2 regions of the Vibrio hippocampi genome follow, and region 1 is predicted to be linked to the other one. Evidence: predicted binding sites of a transcription regulator. Region 1 holds the regulator's gene; the other holds the start of a gene.
What was found. Region 1 encodes MetJ, which represses methionine synthesis genes. Its sites were predicted from a motif close to TTAGACNTNTANANGTCTAA; they were not measured.

Region 1 (3,429 bases):
CTTGATGGTATGGTCTAATGTCCCTATCATTGCGATTTACTTTTTAACTACGTGTGGTGTCCGGCTTAGAATCGGATGGCGACACGGCCTAAATATTTGAGGTTTCCCATGAAAGCTGGTATCCACCCAGAGTACAAAGCAGTTAAAGCAACTTGTTCTTGCGGTAACGAGTTTGAGTTCAACTCAACGCTATCTAAAGAGTCAATTCACCTTGACGTATGTGACAAATGTCACCCATTCTACACTGGTAAGCAACGTATCGTTGATACGGGCGGCCGTGTTGATCGCTTCAACAAGCGTTTTGGTGCTCTGTCTAGCAAGAAGTAATTCTGCATATACAGATTCCAGAAAAGGACGCCAATCGGCGTCCTTTTTCTTTGCCTCATAGATAAACACGTCATCAACAAGCGTTATATCCGTTCAAGCTTGCCCTTAAAATATATACCCAAGTTACTTCTGAACTCTGCATCTTGAGGTAACTTGGGTATAGTCACTTTATTAGATGACTGCTCCTGCCAGTGTGATTAAATTCACGATGCCTCTTTTCAATTTGTGTGATCTGGGTAGTATGTGATGTTTTAATTAATAGTTATTAAAACGACTCACAGTAAGGTTACACACTATGTCTGATGACAATCTGATCAACGAGTTTCGCCAGCAAGCTCTTGATTACCATGCCCATCCTGTTCCTGGAAAAATTGAAGTCGCACTGACCAAACCGGCTAACTCAGCCAAAGATCTTGCGCTTGCGTATAGCCCAGGCGTTGCAGAGCCCGTGCGTGAAATAGCGCAAAGTGCGGACAACGTTTATAAGTACACCGCGAAAGGCAATATGGTCGCCGTGATCTCAAACGGGACCGCTATTTTAGGTTTGGGTAACTTGGGACCCTTAGCGTCAAAACCGGTTATGGAAGGCAAGGCGTTGTTGTTTAAGCGTTTTGCAGGATTGGATTCTATCGACATAGAAGTGAAGCACCGCACTATCGATGAGTTTGTTGACACTGTAGCCAATATTTCTGACACTTTTGGTGGCATCAACTTAGAAGATATTAAAGCGCCGGATTGCTTTGAAATTGAGAAACGTCTTATCGAGCGTTGCGATGTACCAGTATTCCATGATGATCAGCACGGTACAGCGATTGTAACCGCAGCGGGGATGCTGAATGCCCTTGAACTACAAGGCAAAGAGCTAAAAGAGGCGACCATCGTCTGCTTGGGTGCAGGTGCTGCGGCGATTGCTTGTATGGAATTGTTGATCAAATGCGGCGCAATGCGTGAGAAGATCTACATGCTGGATCGTAAGGGCGTGATCCATACTCGCCGTGATGATCTGAATGAATATAAAGCACTGTTTGCCAATAACACTGACAAACGCACCTTGGAAGATGTGATTGAAGGTGCGGATCTTTTCTTGGGTGTGTCTGGTCCAGACTTACTGCCTGCGGACGCATTAAAGCTGATGGCTGATAAGCCAGTGGTTTTTGCATGCTCTAATCCAGATCCCGAGATTAAACCGGAGTTGGCTTACCAAGTTCGAGATGATTTGATCATGGGTACAGGTCGCTCTGATTATCCAAACCAAGTGAATAACGTACTCTGCTTCCCATTTATTTTCCGTGGTGCATTAGATGTGCGTGCCAGCGAAATTAATGATGAGATGAAATTAGCCGCGGTTGAAGCAATTCGTCAGTTAGCAAAAGAAGAAGTACCAGAAGCCGTTTTACATGCGGCGGGCGTTGAAAGCCTTAGTTTTGGTAATGATTATATTATCCCTAAACCCATGGACCCGCGTCTATTACCTCGTGTCGCGAAAGCGGTAGCGTTGGCTGCGGTTGAGTCTGGGGTGGCGAGGATTGAGTTGCCTGAGAGTTATATGGTTTAAACTAAACTAAATAGGTGCTAGGTGCTAGGTGCTAGGTGATAGGTGCTAGGGTGATATGGTCCCGTGAAAGTAGACGGGACCTAGATTCTAGGACCTAGGGCCTAAAACCTAGAATCTTATCTCTTACTCTTCATCGAAGGCTTCAAACTCAATACCCATCTCCGTCATTAGCTGTTTGGCTTCGGTTGGGATGTCGTCTGGACGGTCTTTTCTTAGGTCTTCATCGGTGGGTAAGGGTTGACCGGTATACGCGTGCAGGAACGCTTCGCAAAGCAGTTCGCTGTTGGTCGCGTGGCGCAGGTTGTTGATCTGGCGGCGAGTGCGTTCATCGGTCAGTACTTTAAGCACCTTTAACGGAATGGATACCGTGATTTTCTTTACTTGCTCGCTCTTTTTACCATGCTCTGCGTAAGGGCTGATGTATTCACCGTTCCAGTCTGCCATAGCGTACCTTCGTTCCACTGTTTGAAATAGAGTAATTCACAATGGCGCAATTTTAGCGGCATTTACTGCCATATGCAAAGCCTTATAGACGTCTAGAAGTGTTGACGTCTTTTTTCGTAATGGTAAAGTGAACCCATTCTACTTTTATGGACTGTTGCGCTTTCGATATTTTGCGCAGCAGTTCGATGAAAATCTGTAAGGTCAAAATTACTGACGATTGTTAGGCAACAAGCCTAGTATCACAGTTTGACTTGGGTATACTAATTTTCATTAATCGCGTTTGATAAAGGATTTTTCTATGAGCGATCGGAAGCCGTCTACAATTGCCGTACGCACAGGTATCGAGTCTGACACTCAACACCATGCTGTTGTTCCCCCTATTTACCTCTCAACCAACTATGGTTTTCCTGCCTTTGGGGAAGTGCCAAATTACGACTATACCCGCTCAGGAAACCCAAACCGAGGATTACTCGAGCAAGCGCTGAGTGAGTTAGAATCCGGTGAAGGCGCAGTGATCACTAACTGTGGTACCTCAGCTCTAAACCTTTGGGTGTCGACATTTTTAGGTCCCGATGATCTGATTGTAGCGCCGCATGATTGCTACGGTGGTACTTTCCGCCTTTTCAATACACGAGCAAATAAGGGTGACTTCAAGGTTAACTTTGTTGATCAAGTGGATGAAGCCGCATTGGACCAAGCGTTGGCACAGAAGCCCAAGTTGATTCTGTTGGAAACCCCATCAAATCCTCTAGTACGCGTGGTGGATATTGAAAAAATTTGCCAAAAAGCAAAAGCGATCGGTGCCATGGTGGCGGTAGACAACACCTTTTTAACGCCTATCTATCAAAAGCCGTTAGAGCTGGGGGCTGATTTTGTTATCCACTCAACCACTAAGTTCATCAATGGACACTCAGACGTGATCGGTGGAGTGATTATTGCGAAGTCAGCACAAGATGCCGAAGAACTGGCTTGGTGGGGCAACTGTATCGGTGCAACCGGCACACCGTTTGATAGCTATATGACCCTAAGAGGACTGCGTACTTTGGGGGCGCGTATGCGAGTCCATGAAGAGAGCTCACTGGAGATCCTTAAATTCCTCACGA
Region 2 (3,429 bases), on a different contig from region 1:
GCGTTACGTGCATATTCCATGAACATAAGGAAAGTCGCACCGTAAGGAACAAAGCCACCGTGTAGCGCAATACCGTTAATAATGGCTGTCATACCAAATTCACGCACACCGTAGTGAATGTAGTTGCCAGATGCATCATCTGCCGTCAATGACTTAGAGCCAGACCACATTGTTAGGTTAGATGGCGCAAGGTCAGCAGAGCCGCCCATAAACTCAGGAAGCATCTTACCAAAAGCTTCTAGTGCATTTTGTGATGCTTTACGTGAAGCAATGTTGGCAGGGTTTGCTTGCAGATCTTCAATGATCTTGCTGGTTTCCGCTTCCCACTGTGCTGGTAGCTCGCCATTGACGCGACGCTTAAACTCAGCAGCCAGCTCTGGGTAAGCCGCTTCATAAGCAGCAAGCTTCTCGTTCCATGCCGCTTCTTTTGTTTGACCAGCTTCTTTGGCATCCCACTCAGCATAGATATCTGCTGGGATTTCGAAAGGACCGTGTTCCCAACCAAGGAATTCACGCGCCGCTTTGATCTCGTCGTGGCCGAGTGGTGCACCGTGACAGTCGTGAGAACCCGCTTTGTTTGGAGAACCAAAACCGATAATCGTTTTAGTACAGATAAGTGTTGGCTTACCTGTTTCTGCTTTAGCAGCTTGGATCGCAGCTTCAATCGCTTGAGGATCGTGACCATCAACCGCAGGAATCACATGCCAGCCGTAAGACTCAAAACGCTTAGGTGTATCGTCAGTAAACCAGCCTTCTACTTCACCATCGATTGAGATGCCGTTGTCATCCCAGAACGCGATCAGCTTACCAAGACCAAGCGTACCAGCAAGTGAACACGCCTCGTGAGAGATACCTTCCATCAAACAACCATCACCCATAAAGACATAAGTGAAGTGGTCAACGATGTCGTGGCCTTCTTTGTTAAACTGAGCCGCTAGAGATTTTTCAGCTAATGCCATACCAACCGCGTTGGTAACACCTTGACCAAGAGGACCTGTTGTCGTCTCGATGCCTGGAGCATAGCCGTACTCAGGGTGACCTGGCGTTTTAGAGTGCAGTTGACGGAAGTTTTTCAAATCGTCAATTGATAGCTCGTAGCCTGCTAGGTGAAGCAGAGAATAAATCAGCATCGAACCATGACCATTTGACAGAACAAAGCGGTCTCGGTCAGCCCAGTTTGGGTTAGTTGGGTTGTGATTTAAATGAGAACGCCAAAGAACTTCGGCGATATCAGCCATACCCATAGGTGCACCTGGGTGACCTGAGTTAGCTTGTTGAACACCATCCATGCTAAGAGCACGAATTGCATTTGCGAGTTGTTTACGAGAAGACATGTCTGCTCCTGAGTGCATTAAGCGAAATCCAAGTTTTTCTTTGCTGATCGATTATTCAGCGCCGAGTATTGTCGCAAAGCCCTAGAGTGTGCGCAAACTTTTTGTACCCTAACTGCCTCATTCGAGAGATAAAGCGGGTAGATAATCAGCAGCAAGCTAACATTTTGGTCACTTTTGCTAAGGTTACAAGGCGCAAGGTGCATTTTTGATTTAGCTATAGAGCAAACGTTTGGCTATAAGATAAAAGCAATTTGCTCGTAAGATAGAGCAAAAATCACTTGCTTATCAGACATCCATGACTAGAATAGACGTCTAGATGTAGATACACCTACAACATATATTGAATTTCCCTGAAGTGAGCCTTGGATAATCGGCTTACTCAAACAACCTTTTATTGGAGCTCCCATGGCTAAGCACCTGTTTACTTCTGAATCCGTTTCAGAGGGACATCCGGATAAAATCGCTGACCAAATTTCAGACGCAGTACTAGACGCCATTCTTGAACAAGATCCTAAAGCGCGTGTTGCTTGTGAAACTTACGTTAAGACTGGCATGGTCATGGTCGGTGGTGAAATCACCACATCAGCGTGGGTAGATATCGAAGAATTAACTCGCGAAACAGTCCGTGAAATCGGCTATGTTCACTCTGATATGGGTTTCGATGCTGATTCTTGTGCCGTTCTAAACACCATCGGTAAGCAGTCTCCAGACATCAACCAAGGTGTTGATAAGTCCGATCCAAAAGAGCAAGGCGCCGGTGACCAAGGTATCATGTTCGGTTACGCAACAAACGAAACCGAAATCCTGATGCCAGCGCCAATCACTTACTCTCACCGCCTAGTTCAAAAACAAGCGGAAGTGCGCAAGAACGGCACGCTACCATGGTTGCGCCCAGATGCTAAATCTCAGGTGACCTTCCAGTACGACCAAGGCAAGATCGTTGGTATTGATGCAGTGGTACTCTCGACTCAACACTGTGACTCTATCTCTACGCCAGAACTGCGTGAAGCGGTTATGGAAGAGATCATCAAGCCAGTGCTTCCATCAGAGTGGATCAACAAAGAGACTAACTTCTTTATTAACCCAACCGGTCGTTTCGTTATCGGCGGTCCTATGGGTGACTGTGGTCTAACCGGTCGTAAGATCATCGTTGATACCTACGGCGGTGCAGCTCGTCACGGTGGCGGTGCGTTCTCTGGTAAAGATCCATCAAAAGTAGACCGTAGTGCGGCATACGCTGCACGTTATGTAGCAAAGAATATCGTTGCTGCAGGTCTAGCTGACCGTTGTGAAATCCAGCTTTCATACGCTATCGGTGTAGCGGATCCAACCTCTATCATGGTTGAGACATTCGGTACTGAAAAAGTATCACAGGACATCATTATCGAAGCAGTACGTCAGCACTTCGACCTACGCCCTTACGGCCTACAAGAGATGCTAAATCTTCTTCAACCTATTTATAAGAAGACGGCTGCTTACGGTCACTTCGGTCGCGAAGAGTTCCCTTGGGAAGCGACGGACAAAGCCGCTATTCTGCGTGAATTTGCTGGTCTGAAGTAAGCCTTGCGGGTGACTGACTGATTCATCCGTCTAAGTCATCTTCAAACAAGTCATCTTCGAATAAGCAATATCTTTAAAAAAGCTCTCAGACTATCTGAGAGCTTTTTGTTTTTTATAACCAAAGTAAATTCAATGTTCTAAATTAAATCAGAGCTTGGTACCACCTAATACAACCGGTTCACACCTACTACATCAAACCAATGAAACATTGTGTTTTCTGACAACTAGGTCAATAGTTATTGAGCGGGGACTAAGCCATTCGCCTGTTGACGACTGACTTTCCGCCAATAGAAAAAACCTTTTTGAAGTACACGATGACCTCAATGGTCGTCTTACTTCGTACAAATTTTTTAATTGCCAGTTTGTCTCATCAGGGAGGAATTATGCCTCGAACTGTACACACTGAAGACTTCCAGCGTACGACTCAAGTCAAAGACACTGAATACGCTAGAACGATTCCATGTCGAAAGGTATCCATTTCAGCACCGCTTCATTGGTTAGCATTAGGGTTAAATGATTTCATTCGCATGCCTAT

Region 2: a site for MetJ is predicted at 1,639-1,658, ahead of metK (methionine adenosyltransferase). Genes of this name have one in related genera too.

The regions. Positions count from the first base shown of each region.
Region 1 covers NZ_CAKLCM010000002.1:2,256,860-2,260,288, reverse strand. Annotated here, with positions in the region: gene rpmE (50S ribosomal protein L31) at 109-327, shown strand; gene L9Q39_RS12475 (malic enzyme-like NAD(P)-binding protein) at 623-1,882, shown strand; gene metJ (met regulon transcriptional regulator MetJ) at 2,006-2,326, opposite strand; gene L9Q39_RS12465 (O-succinylhomoserine (thiol)-lyase) at 2,625-3,429, shown strand, end outside.
Region 2 covers NZ_CAKLCM010000001.1:468,063-471,491, reverse strand. Annotated here, with positions in the region: gene tkt (transketolase) at 1-1,334, opposite strand, end outside; gene metK (methionine adenosyltransferase) at 1,740-2,894, shown strand; gene L9Q39_RS02330 (DUF2189 domain-containing protein) at 3,278-3,429, shown strand, end outside.